2 regions of the Gimibacter soli genome follow, and region 2 is predicted to be linked to the other one. Evidence: riboswitches for the same ligand, from Rfam matches in the RefSeq annotation. Region 2 holds a riboswitch; the other holds the start of a gene.
What was found. A riboswitch is a leader RNA that binds a small molecule or an ion and turns the genes downstream of it on or off. The one in region 2 is predicted to bind cobalamin.
Positions count from the first base shown of each region.

Region 1: linked by a shared signal. The riboswitch ahead of PH603_RS13350 (ABC transporter substrate-binding protein) and the one ahead of PH603_RS16095 (TonB-dependent receptor plug domain-containing protein) in region 2 are both predicted to bind cobalamin.

Region 1 covers NZ_CP116805.1:2,894,297-2,903,718, forward strand. The annotation lists gene PH603_RS13345 (FecCD family ABC transporter permease) at 1-808, opposite strand, end outside; gene PH603_RS13350 (ABC transporter substrate-binding protein) at 805-1,581, opposite strand; cobalamin riboswitch at 1,713-1,856, opposite strand; gene PH603_RS13355 (organic hydroperoxide resistance protein) at 1,928-2,353, opposite strand; gene PH603_RS13360 (MarR family winged helix-turn-helix transcriptional regulator) at 2,509-2,967, shown strand; gene PH603_RS13365 (2OG-Fe(II) oxygenase family protein) at 3,038-4,150, shown strand; gene PH603_RS13370 ((2Fe-2S)-binding protein) at 4,266-4,733, shown strand; gene PH603_RS13375 (xanthine dehydrogenase family protein molybdopterin-binding subunit) at 4,747-6,936, shown strand; gene rsgA (ribosome small subunit-dependent GTPase A) at 7,179-8,237, shown strand; rRNA gene rrf (5S ribosomal RNA) at 8,388-8,502, opposite strand; rRNA gene PH603_RS13390 (23S ribosomal RNA) at 8,598-9,422, opposite strand, start outside.
Region 2 covers NZ_CP116805.1:3,484,978-3,494,399, forward strand. The annotation lists gene PH603_RS16075 (type 2 periplasmic-binding domain-containing protein) at 1-581, shown strand, start outside; gene PH603_RS16080 (PQQ-dependent sugar dehydrogenase) at 585-2,075, opposite strand; gene PH603_RS16085 (ABC transporter substrate-binding protein) at 2,125-3,027, opposite strand; gene PH603_RS16090 (DUF6580 family putative transport protein) at 3,038-3,544, opposite strand; gene PH603_RS16095 (TonB-dependent receptor plug domain-containing protein) at 3,562-5,466, opposite strand; cobalamin riboswitch at 5,636-5,821, opposite strand; gene PH603_RS16100 (hypothetical protein) at 5,937-6,620, opposite strand; gene PH603_RS16105 (2-oxoacid:ferredoxin oxidoreductase subunit beta) at 6,765-7,793, opposite strand; gene PH603_RS16110 (2-oxoacid:acceptor oxidoreductase subunit alpha) at 7,810-9,422, opposite strand, start outside.

The DNA of each region.
Region 1 (9,422 bases), 590 kb from region 2:
CCACGAAGGGCCGGATCATATGCGGCACCATCAGCCCCACGAAACCAATCGTGCCAGCGATGGCAACCGACGCCCCGACCGCCAACGCACTGCCGGCGACCACCAGAAACCGCACGCGGCGGAGGTTGACCCCGGCGCTTTCCGCCACGTCATCGTCCAAGGTGAGGTGCGCGAGCGAGGGGCCTGCCATCATCAACAGTATCCAGCCCGGCAGCATGAACGGCAGCGCCAGCAGGATATCGGCTTCCGACCGGTTGGCGAGCGAACCTAGGAGCCACAGCACGATATTGCCGAGCGAGAAGGGATTGGGCGACAGGTTCATGGCAAGCGAGGTCAGCGCGCCAGCAAGGTGCGAGAGCGCGATCCCGACAAGGATCAGCGTCAGCGCGCTCGGATCCCGCCGGGCAAACACATAGAGAAGCGACGTTGATATGAGCGCCCCAAGGAGGGCAAACCCCGGTACCGCATAGGCGCTGACGGCACTGAGCCCATAGTAAAGCGCGATAACTGCCCCGAGGCTGGCGCTGGCACTGACGCCGATCACGCCGGGGTCCGCGAGCGGATTTTTGAGCAGCCCCTGCAGGGCCGCGCCAGCAAGGCCGAGCGACGCCCCGACCATCAGCCCCGCCACAAGGCGCGGCAGCCGGATTTCCCGCACGATTAGGGCGGCCTTGTCGCTTTCAGGATTGCCGACAAGGCCCTTCACCACGTCACCGGGTCCAAGGCTGGTGCTGCCAACCGCAAGCGCCAGAAGGCAGGCGAAAAGCAGAAGTACCAGAAGCATCAGATTGACCCGCGCGCCGATCATCGGGCGGCTCCTTCCGCGCGTTGCAGCGGATAGGCTGTCTCGGCGATCCGCTCAGCGGCCTCAACCGCGAACCATGCCCCGCAGGAAAGATAGCGCGACGGGATCATGACCACAGGCCGCGAGGCCAGAAGGTCGCGAAACAGGCTGTGCCGGGCGATGGACCAGTGATCGATATAATTGCGGTCGAGATCGAAGAAGCCGCCGACGATCAGGTCCGGCGGGTCGGTCACCAGCGCTTCAAGGTCGATCGGAAACCAGCCGGCACGGCCGCCTTCCGCCGCCATGTTGATCACACCTCCCGCCCGCATCAGTTCATCGACAAAGGTGCCGGCACCGGTCGTCACGCCGCCGGGCGTTACATACAGCGCGCGGAGGGTTGGCCTGCCTTCGGCGCGCGTCTTCAGCTCATTGCGCGCGGCATCGAAGGCGACTTTCAGCGCCGCGGCCTTGTCCGGCTGGCCGAGCGCTTCGCCTACAGCAATCAGGGCATCGCCTGCGGCATCAAGGCTGTCTGCATAGGGAATATCCACGCCGCGCATGCCAAACTTGCCAAGATACCGGGTGGCCTCGAACCCGCCGCCCCAGGCGCGAACAACGATGCTGGCGTCGGTCGTCAGCACATCCTCGCTAACCGGACGCACGGTCGGCAGCCCGGCTGCGGCGTCGGCATAATAACTGTAGGCGGTGGTGGCCGCTGGCGAAAGCGCAGTGATCTGGTGCCGGGGCGTCAGTGCCAGCACATACTGGTCCGCACAATAATCAAGGGATAGCACCCCCTCTGCGGCCGCAGCGGTGCTGAACAAAAGAGACAATAAGGGCACGAAGCGCCGCATGAAACCGATCCGTCGTTATCCGGATGTCGTCGCGGCTGCTGGCCACGTCCTTCAGCTGATCCCGGCCGAAGACCCATGACGACGCGGTGGCAGGTTCCTGACTTTGCCGCCGGCGCGGCTCACAGTTGCGGGCACAGTGCCGGATTTGGGGGCATCCCCCACACCGGCTTCCCTTTTAACCCCGCACGCGGGGCACCACCGCCAAAGGTTTTACGGCACGAACAGGCAAAATGGCAAGGCCCGTGAAAGCCTTGCCATTTTCTCGGTTGCTGATGGCAGCGCCGGTTTATGCGACGGTCAGCTGGACGTCGATGTTGCCGCGCGTGGCGTTCGAATAGGGGCAAACCTGGTGCGCCTTGGCGACCAGATCTTCGGCCACCGCGCGCTCGAGCCCCGGCAGCGCTACTTCAAGCGCCACGGTGAGGCCGAAACCGCCTTCCGAGCGTGGGCCGATGCCGACGGTTGCCGTCACAGTTGCCTCAGCCGGTACCTTGATCTTGGCCGGGCCCGCCACAGCTTTCATCGCGCCAATAAAGCAGGCCGCATAGCCCGAAGCGAAAAGCTGCTCGGGGTTGGCGCCTTCGCCGCCCGCACCGCCAAGCTCCTTCGGCGTGGAGAGCTTCACACTGAACGATCCGTCAAGCGTACCCGACTGGCCGTCGCGGCCGCCCGTTGCACGGGCCGTAGTTTCATAAAGCACTTTTACAGACATGGTTGCTTCCTTTCGGGTTTGGGGTCACTGCCCTTTAAATTATCGAACGATTTGATCGTGTGCGATATATATGCCTCACCAGCTCCATTGTCAATCGCTTGAAAATATATCGCGTGCGATTTATATTGAGATCAGTATTTTCAAGGAGAGATGCGATGCAAGGCACCGAGACCGATATCCCGGACGATATTGCGCTCAATGACATGGTCTGTTTCGCCGTCTATTCAGCGGGGCACGCCTTCAACCGCGTCTACAAGCCACTTCTTGACCGGCTCGGCCTCACCTACCCGCAGTTCCTGACCATGATAGCGCTCTGGAATGAAGACGACCAGACAGTGGGGAGCCTCGGCACCAAGCTATCGCTTGAAAGCTCCACCCTCACCCCGCTTCTGAAGCGACTGGAAGGCATGGGCCATATCGAACGCCACCGCGACAAGGCGGACGAGCGCGTTGTGCGGATCAGGCTGACCAGCCAGGGCCGCTCCCTAAAAGACGGAGCAAAGGATATCCCCGGCTGCATTGTCGCGGCGACCGGCATGCCAGTAGGTGACCTGATCCGCCTGCAGCGCGAAATCATGACGCTTCGGAAATCGCTTGAAGCTTCCCTTGCCTGAGGTGCTCGATTATGAATAGCGGGTCGAAAGGGCAATTGGTGCCCTGATACGTCGTGAAAGTTCGGCGCAAATGGCGGTGTTCAAAAATCTGCAAGTCGGGGACCCAGCCCCGTGGTTTCATCAACGAAGCTACGATCAGGAAAAGTACCATTTCGACAGCGTTGCCGGGCGCTACATGGTGCTTTGCTTCTTCGCTACTGCCGCGGATTCTCGTAGTAAGGCTGCACTTGAGCATGTCTATGCGATGGGCGACATTTTCAATGATCGCCACGCAGCCTTTTTCGGTGTCAGTAATGACCCGACCGATGAAACGAACGGTCGCGTCGCAAATCGCATGCCGGGCTATCGCTTCTTCTGGGATTTCGATTTCAAGATCAGCAAGCTATATGCCGCCTGCGCCGCCGACGAATCTGACCCCAGAGCGTCATTTGCACGCCGCTGGGTCATTCTCGACCCCACCTTGCGGGTTATTTCGATTATTCAGTTCGAGAAAGACGGCAGTGATCTTGTTACACTGACAAACCTGCTAAGGGCCTTGCCACCTGTCGATATGTTTGCGGGAATGGAGCTGCAGGCGCCGGTAATCCTGCTTCCAAACGTCTTCAGCCACGAACTGTGTGACAGGCTTGTCAGCCTTTATGACATGCATGGCGGGCGCGAATCCGGGGTGATGCGGGAAATCAACGGCCGTACAGTCGGTGTGCGAGAGGACGACTTCAAACGCCGCTCTGACTATCATATCGAAGATAAAGAGTTGCAGAAAGAACTCCGCACGCGCATCCGTCGCACCGTGGTACCTGAAATCGCCAAGGTTCACCAGTTCACGGTCACGCGGATGGAGCGGTTTATTGTTGCCTGCTACAAGGCCGAAGACGGCGGCCATTTCAGTGCCCACCGCGACAATACAACGGCCGGCACCGCACACAGGCGCTTCGCAACATCGATCAATCTGAATGACGACTTCGAAGGCGGCGAGCTCCGTTTCCCGGAATATGGTTCGCGCTCGTTCCGCATCCCGAAAGGTGCCGCCGTTGTCTTCTCCTGCTCGCTCCTCCACAAGGTCAATCCGGTGACGAAAGGCAGGCGGTATGCCTTCCTGCCCTTCCTCTATGACGATGCTGCAGCAGCCATCCGCGAGAAGAATGCCGGCACGATCGACTACTTACCGGTAAAACTCGCCTGAACCTTGGTTAAAGAAACGGGACGAAGCGTTTTGCCGTTGCGACAGGCCGCCGCGACCGCTTCGCCCGATCGCGTTACACTGTTCCCGCTTACACACATGCATGAGGGGAATGGGGATGACGCGGGTTTCTCTTACAATCAATGGCCAGCCACGCCAGTTTGACGGCGACGGCGAGATGCCGCTTCTGTGGCATCTGCGCGAAGGCGCCGGGCTAAAGGGTACCAAATTCGGCTGCGGGATCGGCGCATGCGGTGCCTGCACCGTGCATATCGATGGCACCGCCGCCCGCAGCTGCAGCGTGCCGATGAGCACTTTGGAAGGCGCCAATATCACCACCATCGAGGGACTGGCCGAAGGCGCACGGCTCCATGCCGTGCAGGAGGCCTGGATCGCCGAAGATGTGGCCCAGTGCGGTTATTGCCAGGCCGGCCAGATCATGGCCGTTGCCGCGTTCCTGAAGGATTATCCCGAACCGACCGATCAGGATATCGCCGAGAACATCACGAACCTTTGCCGCTGCGGCACCTATGTCCGTGTCCGCAAGGCGATCAAGCGCGCCGCCAAGTCGCTGCAACCGGCCTGAGGGGAGAAAAGCCATGAATGCAATTTCCCGCCGCGGCTTCCTCAAGGGCACTGCCGCCCTTGTCATTTCCGTTTCCGCCAATCCGATGGTGCTGGCCGCCGACGCTGCGAACAACGCCGGCAATGTAACGCCCTGCCTGCGCTTTACCGAAGCCGGCGAGATTTTCATCTGCGTGCCGGTGCCCGACATGGGCCAGGGCATCATCACAACAGCCGCACAGATCATCGCGGAAGAGCTGGAGCTGGATCCGGCAAGCGCGAAGATCGAGATGATGGCCTTCACCGGCCACAGCAGCAGCGATGGTCGCGCCGTTGAAGGCAAGCTGCCCCACGGTGCCGGCGGCAGCCTTTCGACCATGACCATGTGGGGCGAGCTTCGCCGCACCGCCGCCTTTGCGCGTAACCTGTTCATTCATGCGGCAGCCGCGCGCTGGCAGGTCCCCGAACGCGGGCTGAAGGTCAGCGGCGGCGAAGTCGTGGATGCAAAAGGCAAGCGGACCCTCCCGTTCAAGGATCTGGTCGCAGACACCCGCGATCTTGAATATTCGGTCATCCCGGTCAATGCGGAGCCGAAGGCACAAAAGGCCTTCACCCGCATCGGCAAGGACCAGATCAATGTTCACGCCCGCGCCATTGCCACGGGCGAGCCGATCTTCGGGATCGACGCCGAAATCCCCGGCATGCTGCATGCCGTGATCCGGCGTTGCCCGCACCTGAATGGCACCCTCGTCTCCTATGACCGTGAGGCGCTCCTGAAAGCCCCAGGCGTGCGCCACGTGGTGGAACTGAAGCGCATCCCGGAAGACGTGACCAAAACGCGCAGGGTGACACCCGGCATTGCCATCGTTGCCGATAGCTACTGGCAAGCCCGGAAAGCCGCTGATGCCGCCCAGATAACGTGGGACGGCCGCATTTCCGAAGCCGACAGCACCGACAGCATGAAAGCCCGGATGCTCGCGCATCTGGATACCGGCACTCCGGTCGACAGTGTCTCAGGCGGAGACCTTCAGGCAGCGTTCGAGGATGCAGACCAGATCGTGGAGGCAACTTACTGGCATCCGCACTGGGCCCACACCTGCATGGAGCCGCACAATTGCATTGCCGATGTGAAGGAAGACAGTGCCGAAATCTGGCTCAGTCACCAGTCACTGACGGAATCGATGAATTATGCGGCCGAGGCCACCGGCCTGCCGGTCCACAAGATCAAAAGCAATATCTATCGCTGCGGCACCGGGCTTGGCCGCAAATATGCCGATGACTTCGTGATGGAAGCCTGCCTTGTCTCCAAGGAAATCAAGGCGCCGGTGAAGGTCACATGGTCGCGCGAGGACGAGATCGAGCAGGATCTGGTGAACCCTTCGGGCGCGTACCGGATGCGGGCATCGCTCGACAAGAAGGGCCAGATCACCGGCTGGCATTTGCGCTCGGCGGCATGCGGCTGGCTCTCGAATGCTGCGAAGGAGCCGCCTTCGGGGCTTGTCGACAATTATCTCGGCGAATGGGGCTTCATCGAAAACAATGTGCGCCGCGGCGCATGGCGCGGGCCGCAGCATAATACAGCGGGGTTTGTCACGCAGAGCTTCCTCAACGAGCTTGCCCATGCAGCCGGGCGCGATCCGCTCGATTTCCTGATCGATCTTTATTCCCAGAAAGCCGCGCTCAAACTGCCGACATGGCCCTACCCCGTTCTGGATTTCAGCCGCTTCGTAGCAATGCTGAAACGCGTGGCGAAGGAGGCTAACTATGGTCGCAAGCTGCCGGCTGGCTGGGGTCAGGGTATTGCCATCTACCACACCTTCTCGGGCACCTGCGCGCATGTGGTCGAGGTGGAAATGATAAATGACGCCAAGGACTTCCGCGTCCACAGGGTGACAAGCGCCATCGACTGCGGTCTTGCCGTCAATCCGCTCGGCGTGCGGGCGCAGGTCGAAGGTGGTGTCGTGGACGGCCTATGTGCCGCCCGCTACGGCAAGCTCGTCTTCGAGAAAGGCGTACCGGTGAGCAACAATTTCGACACCTACAGGAAGCTCCGGCTCGCTGAAGCCCCGATGGAGATCAACACGACCATCATGGATTTCGGCGATACCGAGCCCCGCGGGACGGGCGAGGTGGCGCTGCCGCCCTTCATCCCGGCCCTCACCAACGCCATCTTCGCAGCGTCGGGCAAGCGTATCCGCGAACTGCCGATCATGGAGAACTTGTAAGATATCCGCGGATTGCCTAACCTGAAGGCCAGGCCCTAACCAACCGCGAAGGAGACATTTTGTGACGAAGGCTGTTTACGACAAGGTCGGCAAGGCCCGGTGATGCATCCCGCCCCCCATGTGGGGCGGGGAGGCTCATTGGCCTTAGAGGCCGACCCGGCGATCGGAAACCTTATGGATTCCGCGCCTTTTGTCGTACTTCTCGATTCCGTTGAGGAATCATACAGCCGGAGATATCCGAAATGACTTCACGGTTCCTTAGTCTGGCCGACCTTGGCTGGACGCCGTATTTTGCTTCTCAGTTCACCCCCAGCGCCTCGTCTGACGAGCGCGCGGTCAGGGTAATGGCGGTCCACCGCGGCCATGTCACCATTGCCGGGGAAGACATCGATACGACCATTCAGTCACATCTGCCCGGCGCCCCCGGCGAGGAAGACCGGCCCACGGTTGGCGACTGGCTTGTCATCGAGCGCACCAGTCTTCGCCCCGTGCGGCTTCTCAAGCGCAGCAGCCTTTTCAAGCGCCGCGCTGCGGGCACAGGCCGCGAGCTTCAGCTGATTGCTGCCAATGTCGACACCCTGTTCGTGGTGACGTCCTGCAACCGCGACTTCAATCCCGCACGGCTGGAACGGTATCTCGTTCTGGCCAGCGAAGCCGGCGTCATGCCGGTGGTTGTACTGACGAAAGCTGACCTCGCCGACGATGTGGCGGACTATGCCAAGGCGGCCCGGCGGCTGCTTTCCGGCCTCGTCGTCGAAACCCTTGACGCGCGCGACCCCGACGCGGCTGCGGTTCTTGCCGCATGGTGCGGCAAGGGGCAGACTGTCGCCCTCCTCGGCTCGTCCGGGGTCGGCAAATCCACGCTCGTCAATTCGCTGTCCGGCGGCGATGCCCTGACGGGCGCCGTGCGCAGGGGCGACACCAAGGGGCGGCACACCACCACGGGGCGGTCCCTGCACCGGCTGGAACAGGGCGGATGGCTCCTCGACACTCCCGGCATGCGTGAGCTGCAACTTGCCGACGTCCAGGAAGGGCTGGATGAAGTTTTCAACGACATTGCCGCCCTGGCAGGAGAGTGCCGCTTCTCAGACTGCGCCCACGACAGCGAACCGGGCTGTGCGATCAAGGAGGCACTGGAAAACGGCAGTCTGGAGCCTGAACGACTGGCCCGCTGGCTCAAGCTCGCAGCCGAGGATGCCCACAATCGCGCCTCGCTTGCCGAGCGCCGGTCGCGCGAACGCGCCTTCAGCAAGATGGCGCGGTCCGTAATACGGGGCAAGAACACCCGAACAGAGCGCTAGACGCTCAAAATTGCGCACCGAAGGGGCTAATCAGTCCCTTCGGTTGCGGATTTGGGTGCCAACCCAGCATTTGAACAACAAAAAACCGCCGTCCACGAGGGATCGGCGGTTTTTTGGTCAATCATGAAGATGTTTATCGCTATTTTGTAGATCTGGCGGCGACCTACTCTTCCGCAGCTTGAGCTGAAGTACCATTGGCACGAGGCCCTTTCACTTCCGGGTTCGGGATGGGACCGGGTGGTTCGAACCTGTCATAACCACCAGATCGACAAAATAGCGATTGTTGCGTTTGCGGGATGTCGAGACATGCTGCTTGATCTTCCATTTGGCTGAGTGAGTTTTGATCACTGGCTATGGAGGGCTCTCAAGCCTATCGAGCAATTAGTACCGGTTAGCTTCATGTGTTACCACACTTCCACACCCGGCCTATCAACGTGGTGGTCTTCCACGGCTCTCAGAGAGACCTTATCTTGAGGGAGGCTTCCCGCTTAGATGCTTTCAGCGGTTATCCCGTCCGCACATAGCTACCCTGCGATGCGGCTGGCGCCACAACAGGTACACCAGAGGTGCGTTCACCCCGGTCCTCTCGTACTAGGGGCAACTCCTCTCAAGTCTCTTGCGCCCACGGCAGATAGGGACCGAACTGTCTCACGACGTTCTAAACCCAGCTCACGTACCACTTTAATCGGCGAACAGCCGAACCCTTGGGACCTGCTCCAGCCCCAGGATGTGATGAGCCGACATCGAGGTGCCAAACACTGCCGTCGATATGAGCTCTTGGGCAGTATCAGCCTGTTATCCCCAGCGTACCTTTTATCCGTTGAGCGATGGCCCTTCCACACAGAACCACCGGATCACTATGACCGACTTTCGTCTCTGTTCGACTTGTCAGTCTCACAGTCAGGCAGGCTTATGCCATTGCACTCAACGACCGATTTCCGACCGGTCTGAGCCTACCTTCGCGCGCCTCCGTTACCATTTGGGAGGCGACCGCCCCAGTCAAACTCCCCACCACAGAGGGTCCCAGTCCCGGCTTCACGGGACGTGGTTAGACATCAGGAACAACAAGGGTGGTATTTCAATGATGGCTCCACAAGAACTGGCGTCCCTGCTTCAAAGCCTCCCACCTATGCTACACATGTTATCCCTAATGCCACTCTGAAGTTGGAGTAAAGGTGCATGGGG
Region 2 (9,422 bases):
ACGACGGGCTGCCGGTTGCCCTGGGCATGGGGGCGGTGGCCTTTGAAAACCTGATGCCGGTGCCCACCCCCTTATGCAAAATCGGCTTCACTCTATATTCGAAGCAGCCTTTGCCGATAACGCAGCCGACCCTTGCAGACCTGAGGGGATTTGACATCGGCACCATCCGGGGTGTCCGGCTTCTTGAACTGCGGTTGGAAGGCCTGAACCTGATCGAAGCCCCGACTTTTGACCATCTGTTCGGACTGTTGAAGCGGGACCGGGTTGACGTTGTGGTGTCGCCGTCCGACTTGCAGATTCTGGAACAGCATGTCCCCGGTAGCTTCACGAGCCAGCCGGCACCACTGAAGCCCGCCTTCTGCTATCATGTCCTGCACAAGGCTCATGAAGCCTTGTTACCCAAAGTGGCGGAAAGCCTGCGCGAGATGATCCGGTCCGGCGAACTGGCGGCAATCTACACGGCAGTCGATGCTCCGAATGCGGCGATCACCATGGATGATCTTGACATGCTCGGGCCGTCCGGCGGCCTTGACCAGATCAGGGAAGACTGGCGCACCGAAAACGATACGCCAGACGATTGATGATCAGCCCGCGTCCTTGAGCAGATAGATCGCCAGCGCCTCGCGCTCGGCATCCGTCAGCTCAAAAGTCGGCATGGGGCCCGGCGGGTTGGCGAGAAGCGCCTTGAGGCCGGCGATATCGAACCGCGCTTTCAGATCCTTCAGTTCCTTCACGGCAACACCTTCAGGCGCTGCTTCTGGCACATGGCAGGAGGCGCAATCATTACCGATGAACAGGAGCCTGCCAAGGCCGGCGCGTTCCTCAAGCCGGGCGGGATCGATACCGGCCAGCGGGTCGGCTGCATCCGCCGCCGCGCGGTCCATGCTGCCGGCCTTCATGCCGCCCCAGGTGACGCGGTAAATGGTGCCGGAATAATCGTCCGACACATAGATGGCGCCGTCTGGCCCCTGCACCACATCGACCGGGCGACCGATGACGTCTTCGTTCTTTTCAAAGCCGGTCAGGAAATCGCGTTCGGTGACCTTGCCGTCTACGCCCCAATGCAGGCTGACGACCTTGTAGCCAACGAGGACCGAGCTGTTCCACGAACCATGCTCGGCGACAAGGGCGGCGCCTTCATAGCCCGCAGGCTCCTGCCCCGGCGTCAGGAAACGCATGCCAAGCGGCGCGCGGTGGCCGCCGAAGCCATGAACCGGTGCGATCGAGCGGGCAACATCCGCCTCATGCCCCTTGCCCATGTCGGGGTCGATTTCCTTGTTGTTGTTGGCAAACGGCCAGCCATAGAAACCGCCATCGACAACCTCGTTCAGCTCGCAGTCCGGATAAGTGTCGCCGAGCAGGTCGCGGCCATTGTCGGTTGCGAACAGCTTGCCGGTTTCCGGCTGCCAGTCGAACCCGACCGAATTCCGGAGCCCCGTTGCATAGGTGCGCGCCTCCGAACCATCGCGGTTCATGACGATCATCTCGGCGCGGTAAAGCTCGGTCTCGATACACACATTGCAGGTGGACCCCACCGTCACATAGATGCGCCCGTCGGGGCCGATGCCCAGCGTGCGGGTGCGGTGATTGCCGTCCTCGGGCATGCCGGTGAAGATGGTTTCCATCTCGCCCATCGTGCGGGTTGCGGCGTCAAACGGCGCGCGGCTCACCTGCGTTTCTTCGGCGATATAAAGATACTGGTCATCCAGATCGATGCCCGATGGCAGATCGAGCCCGCCCGCCAGCTGCGTGCGGCCATCGGCGCGGCCATCGCCGTCCTTGTCGGCATGCAGCAGCACGACCTTGCCGTCGCGGTGCGTGGCAACGATCATGTCGCCCGCTGCGGTGAAGCGCATCATGCGCGCTTTTTCAACGCCGTCCGCATAGATGCCGATCTCGAACCCTTCGGGCACCTGCAGGCGGTTGCTGGCGGTATTCGCATCAACCGCCTTGGCTTCCTTGCCCGTCAGGAAATCAAGGAAAGGCCCGTTGATCGTCGGCGCCATCCACCAGACACCGGCAACAGCCGCACCAACAACGGCACCAAGGCCGATAATCCATTTCTTTTTCGACATATCTTTTCCCCCGGCGAATCGTGGGGGCGAGACTATCGCCGTGGGGCCCTTATCGCAAGAAAAGGCGGCGTGAGGGCGGCGATTCATCAGGTAGCGGATGTATGATCGATGCCAGCAGTTCAAGGCTGTCGACCAGCCGCGGCCCCGGCCGGTTAAAGAGGCCGTTACCATCCACGATCCGGACCCTCGTGCCCGCACGCTCAAGCGCCGCGAGCGCTGTGGCCGTTTCACCAAGTTCTGCGTCAGCGCGGGTACGGGCGGGTTCGAACCCGCACATGGCAAGGATCAGATAGTCGGGCTTCAGAGCCGCCACCTCGTCCCAATCCGTGCGGCGGGACGGCGCGCCTGAAAGGCCGGACACATCCAGTCCGCCCGCCAGCGTGACAAGGTCGGCAATCCAGTGGCCACCCATGAAGGGCGGGTCCAGCCAATCAAGCAGCAGCACGCGCGGCCTGAGCGGATGGCGAACAACGCGGGAGACAACCTTGTCGATCCGGGCATTCAGCCTGAGGACAAGCTGTTCGCCGCGCTCGCGCACCCCGGCGGCGACCGCCACGCCGTGGATGGTTTTCAGCACATCGGCAAGGGTGACGGGTTCAAGATTCACAAGGCGGGGCTGTGAGCTGATGGCGCCAAGGGCTGCCTCCACATCCTCGCCAGACACAGCACACACATCGCACAGCGCCTGCGTGACGATCAGGTCCGGCTGCAGCTTTTCCAGAAGGTCGGTATCAAGTGCATAAAGGGCGGCGTTGCCCGCCAGATGCTCGCGCACGATCCGGTCGATCTCGGCCTGCGGGGCCACCTTGTCGACAATGCTTGAGGTCAGCACCGGCAGGTCTTCAACGCCTGCCGGATAGTCGCAGCAGTGCGACACGCCAACCAGATTATCCTTCAGCCCGAGGGCCGCGATGATTTCGGTGGCGCTGGCAAGGAGCGAGGCGATCCGCATGGCGCTCTCCTCAAACCGCGTGGCCGCCTTCGTCCCGTCGGTTTTCCTTCATCTGCGCCACCATGGCCTCCCCGCCAAACAGCAGGGTCGCATAGACCGCATCCCCGGCGATTGACGCCAGCAGCATCGGCAAGCCGGCCACATAGCAGGCCATCAGGTCCGTGAAAGTCGGCGGATAGAAAGCGATCCAGTTGCCGATGTTGGAAATGAGATAGAAGGCGATGGCATTGACGAGCACGGCAGAGGCCACCGGCACCATGCCCCGCCGGGCGCGCAGCATCGCCCGCCCAATCAGGGGCCCGGCCAGAAAGCCGATGTAAACGGCCATCAGCACACGGGCGTCATAGAAGCCCGTGATGATATTGCCGACAAGAAGCGCGATGACCGGCAGTGCCAGCGCCTGCAGGAGCGGCATCCGTGCCCCGGCAAAAAGCCCGAAAGCACCGATCGGTGTGAAGTTCATCGGGTGCGGCAACAGCCGCGCCACCACTGCAAACAGGATCAGGAACCGGGTCATCGCGCTTCTCCCTTCGCTTAAAGGGCGATGCGGAGGCCAGCGTAAGCCGCAGCCCCCGGCGTCGCGAAGCCAACGATATTCTCGTACTGCTCGTCGAACGCATTCTCGACCCGCGCCGTGATGCTGACATGGTCGTTGATGCGGTAGGCGCCGGTTACCCGGGCCAGCACATAGGACTTCAGCGTCAGAGTTTCAGAGGCGAGCGGCCACGGCGGGAAGAAGGTATCAAGCGCTTCGCCCGTGTAGGCCGCACTCGCCGTCAGGGTCAGGGCGCTGGTTGCTTCCCAGGTCGCGACGATGCTGCCGCTATGCTTCGGGCGGCGCAGTTCGCGCTTGTAACCATCCGCACCATCGGGCTCTTTCGCATTCACAAAGGCATAGCTCGCCGACAGGCTGAAGCCATCCACCGGGCGCGCGTCGGCGGTCAACTCAAAGCCATCCCGCTTTGATTTGCCGTCCACATTGCCGGCGGTATAAAGCCCGCTTGCGGGGTCGAACACGAAGCCGTTGATTTCGTCCTTCAGGCGGGTGCGATAGACGGCGGCACCAAGCGTCAGTTTCTCGGGCAGCACATCATAGGAACCGCCAACCTCGACCGAAACACTGCGTTCTGGCGTCAGGTCCGGGTTGCCGACAAACTGGTCGGAATAGAAGCCGAAACGTTCCACAAAGGTCGGAGCCTTCTGGGCGCGGGCCGCACTCGCATAAACCTTGCCGCGACCGTCCATCAGGTCCTGCGACAGGGCGAAGCGCCAGCTGGTGAAATTCTTGAAGTCGCTGTTGTCATCATGGCGGACGCTGGCATTGAGCGTCAGGCCCTCCAGAACATCACCCTGATAGGCGGCCACAAAGCCCGTTACATCCATCGACCGTTTCTGGTTCGGATCACCCCACGGCTGGGCGATGCCTTCCTGCGTGAAATCGGTGTTTTCATGATCAACGGCGAGCGTCAGCGTGTGGCCTTCGCTGAGCGTGAAGGCGGCATCGGCATAAAGGCCGAGGCGCTGGGCGCTCGTGGCGCCGTCTGCCGCTTCACCCACATAATTGTCGATGGATGTATCAAGGAAAGTGACCCGCAGGCCCTGCTGCCAGCGGCCATCCAGAAGGCTCATGCGCGCGGCAGCACCCAGCGTGGTGGAGTGATTTTCCGTGCGGTTGTCGCTATCCGCCGGCAGGCCGGTCGCGAAATCGGTGCCGTCGAACTCGCTTTCAGCGTCGGTGTGGCGCATCGTCAGGTCCAGCCGGAAATCCTCGCTTGGGGTCACGCCGATAGCGCCCGAAACGGTGAGGTTTTCGTAACCGTCATCCTCGTCACCCGTGCGGGAAACATTGGTGCCGTCCGATTTGCCGTAGCCGACAGCAAGGCGGCTCGTGAAGGTTTCGCTGCCGGTGCCCACGGCGCCGTACAGGCGTTTCGTATCAAACGCGCCATATTCGCCGCCCACGTGGCCTTGCACGCCTTCCTCGGCGCGTTTGGTGATGATGTTGATCACCCCGGCAACGGCATCCGAACCCCAGACGGCAGAGAGGGGCGCGCGCGCCACTTCGATCCGTTCGATATCAAGGCCGGTCAGGTGTTCGAACTGGACTTCATCGCCAGCAGCGGGATCGTTGAGTTCCACGCCGTCCACCAGCACCAGAAGCTGGTTGGCTTCGGCGCCGCGCAGACGAAGCTGCGTCTGCCCGCCGACAGAACCGGCGGTGGCGGCTGCCATGCCCGGCACTTCGGCCAGCACATCGGCAAGGCGGTAGACCTGCCGGTTTTCAAGCGCGGTGCCTTCGATCACACTGAGGCTGACACCGGCGCGGGCGAGATCACCCGTGCGGGCGGCGGTCACTTCGATGGTTTCCACCTCGCCGGACGCGATGGCGGCGGGGGTGAGAAGGGTGGAAAGAAGCAGGAAAGAGGTCAGTTTCGTCATCGTCAAATAGCCTTGTTCCCGGCGAATGCAGCCGGATGGACCCAAAGCCGTGGCGGAAAAGACTGGCGCTGATGACGAAGCAAAGGTCGTCTCGGCGGGCCCGACGCACACGGCAACACACAAAGTGTCGCCGGTACGGATACCCGCTCCCTTGGACTGACCCGGTCCCGGGATCGACGACGTGACGGCAGGCTTCCTGACTATGCGGGTCTCGGCTTCGGTCCGCCTTCCCGGTTTGCACCAGTGGCATTTCGGACCATCGCTCGCCGCTTACAGTTGCGGGTACAGTCGGGGATTTCCACCCCGTTTCCTTTTATCCCCTCTCCCGAGGGGCACCGTCACGCATTGGTATAGGGGGGAATATGGGCGGGGGCAAGTGATAGGTTCTTCCATCCTGCGAGAAACAAATCTCACCAAGACTAAATATTTTAGAATTATAAAAATAATATTATGTATTGAAATTTTTTAATTTATGACGCCATCACCAATACTCCAGAAATAATTACAGAAACAATACCCACTAAATTTGGAATCCAATAATCGATTGCTGCACTAATTTTATTTCCAAAAGTTTTTTCCAAAGACGCCTTAGTTCCATCAACTCCAAAAATATCCTGTAACTGTCCAGTAACATGATTATGAGTTACAGAAAGCCAGAATGACGATAAAGAGAAACCAAAATAAAAAAACGTTGCCGGTAGAGCATAGGCGCCAAACTGCATTACAAGTTGACCCTCTTGCTTCTGTGTAGAAAAATTTGCAGCTAAAACGGTGATAAATATTATAAGAATGTTTCTTTTGTTAACATTCAATCTCGCCCTTAGCTCTCCAGAAAAATGTGTCGCCAAATCTACGTTTTTAATTTTTGGAACAGCAGATCGTTTCCTAACTTCTGTAGGAATAAAAAGAGCTAACGTGCAAAAAACAAAAATCACAAATGCTATATAGACCTTCTCCGTACCCGATGAACTACCCGAACTAATCCTCTCTACGGGGTCGAATACATCACCAATGGATAAGGATATAGTACGCACGCATAAAACTATGAAAGAAATAGTAAACATCAAAATCATGGACAACAGGCGTCCTCTAGCCCTATCCATGTCTATTTTAGAAACATTATTGTCAGGGTGTGATTTCCCAATCTCTGGCATCAATCGTTCTTCTTTGTAAACAGAGGCCCATCTACAGAATTTCTGCAGGGTGGTATCCGAATGACGATACACAAATCACCAACGTGCTGACCGGAAGGCGGCCAGAGATAGGCTCAATTGCTTATGCAATGAAGCCGTGTTGTCCTACTCCACCACCCAGGTCTCGCCCGCTTTCATGATGTCCTGCAAGGACCGGCGGCCTTTGGCGCTCGCGACGCGGCCGAGGACGGCTTCGGTGTAGGTTTCACCGCGCGGGGCAGCGTAAAGCACACCCATGGCGACCGGCTCGCCGTCCTTGTGGCCAAGGCGGGCGACCATCTGGGCGAGTGGCAGGCTGGTTTCGTCATGCACCTGGATATGCTCAAGGTCGACACCGTTTCCAAGCGTGACAACCTCAAGGCTGAAGGTCGCCGGGTTGAAGCGGATGCCCTTCTCGTTGTCCTTGCCAAAGAGCATCGGCTTGCCGTGCTCCAGATGCAGCTGATTGTCGGCTGCCGAGGCCTTGTCGGTCACCTTCGCCCAGACATCATCGTTATAAACGATGCAGTTCTGCAGGATTTCGACGAACGCCGTGCCCTTGAACTGGTGGGCGCGGGTGAAGACGATGGGCATATGCTTCTGTGCGGTGTCCACCGTGCGGGCCACGAAGGGCGCGTTGGCGCCGAGCGCGAAACTGATCGGGTCAAGCGACGGGTCGATCGAGCCATCGGGGGTAGAGGGCGACCGGGTGCCGATATCCGAGGTCGGGCTATATTGCCCCTTGGTGAGGCCGTAAATCTTGTTGTTAAAGAGCAGTATCTTCAGGTCAACGTTGCGGCGCAGGGCATGCATCAGATGGTTGCCGCCGATCGAAAGCCCGTCGCCGTCCCCCGTGACGACCCAGACATCGAGGTCGTTATTGGCGAGCTTCAGCCCCGTCGCAATCGCCGGCGCGCGACCGTGGATCGTGTGGAAGCCGTAGGTATTCATATAATAGGGGAAGCGGCTGGAGCAGCCGATCCCTGAGACAAACACGGTGTTTTCGCGCGTCACGCCGAGGTCCGGCAGGGTGCGCTGCATGCATTTCAGGATCGCATAGTCCCCGCAGCCGGGGCACCAGCGCACTTCCTGATCGGTTGCGAAATCGGCAGGCTTCAGCGGTTCATTCATCTTGGCGGCGCTCATGTCGTTCATGGCTTCGCTCCTTCGATTATGCGCCGAGCATGGCGCGAATGCCATCCAGGATTTCGGCAATCTTGAACGGCTGGCCGGATACCTTGGTGAAGGGCTTTGCGTCGACGAGATAGGTGTCGCGCAGCACCGTCTTCAGCTGGCCATGGTTCATTTCCGGCACCATGATCTGTTTGAACCCCTTCATCAGGTCTCCGAGGTTCGCCGGGAAGGGATTGAGATAGCGGATATGGGCGTGGGAAACCTTCAACCCCTCGGCCCGCGCACACCGCACGGCTTCCGAAATCGGACCATAGGTGGAGCCCCAGCCGACAATCAGCAGGTCACCCGTTTCCTCGCCCTGATCCACAGTCTGCGCCGGAATGTCATTGGCGATCCCGGCGATCTTGTTGGCGCGGGTGTCGGTCATCTTCTGATGGTTGGCGGGATCATAGGAGATATGCCCCGTCGCGAAGCTTTTCTCGATGCCGCCGATCCGGTGTTCGCAGCCCGGCGTGCCGGGGATCGCCCAGTTGCGGGCAAGGGTCGTCTCGTCCCGCTTGAAGGGATTGAAGCCCGCCTCGCCCGGCTCGGTCACGAATTGCACCTTGAAGGGCGCATAAGTGGAAAGATCGGGAATTTTCCAAGGCTCGGCGGCGTTTGCGATGAAGCCGTCCGTCAGCAGCATCACGGGGGTCATATATTTCACCGCCAGCCGGCAGGCCTCGATGGCGGCATCGAAACAGTCACCGGGCGACGAAGTGGCAATCACCGGCACGGGTGCGTCCCCGTTGCGGCCATAGACGGCCTGATACAGGTCGGACTGTTCGGTTTTGGTCGGCAGGCCTGTCGAGGGCCCGCCCCGCTGGCTGTTGATGATGAGAAGCGGCAGCTCGGTCGAGATGGCAAGCCCGATGGCTTCCCCTTTGAGCGCGATGCCGGGGCCGGACGATGACGTGACGCCGAGCGCCCCGCCATAGGAGGCGCCGAGGGCCGCGCACACCGCCGCGATCTCGTCTTCCGCCTGGAAGGTGACAACCCCCAGTTCCTTGAGCCCCGAAAGCGTGTGCAACACCGGCGAGGCCGGGGTGATGGGGTAGGAGCCGAACATGACATTCAGCCCGGCAAGTTCCGCCCCCGCGACAATGCCCCACGAAATCGCCTGGCTGCCGGTGACGGTGCGATAAAGGCCGGGTTCGGACTTGACCGCATCGATCTGGTAACGCTTCAGGGTGGCCGAAAGCTCGGCCGTTTCTCCAAAAGCGTGGCCGGCGTTGAGCGCGGCAATGTTGGCGTCGGCGAGCGTCGGCGCCTTCGAGAATTTCTTCTGCAGCCAGTTTGTCACCGGCTCGCGCTTGCGGCTGAACATCCAGAGCATCAGGCCGAGCGTCCACATATTCTTGCAGCGCAGGGCTTCCTTGTTGCCAAGGCCGAAATCCTTCACGGCTTCAAGGGTGAGCTTCGAGATATCGATCTCGATCAGCTGGTAATCTTTCAGGGAGCCCGCCTCGATCGGGTCGGCCTCGTAGCCGGCCTTTTGCAGGTTGCGCGGATTGAAGGTGCCGGTATCCACCACCAGCACGCCGCCCGAGCGCAAGTCGCCAAGATTGGTCTTCAGGGCTGCGGGGTTCATGGCCACCAGCACATCGGGGC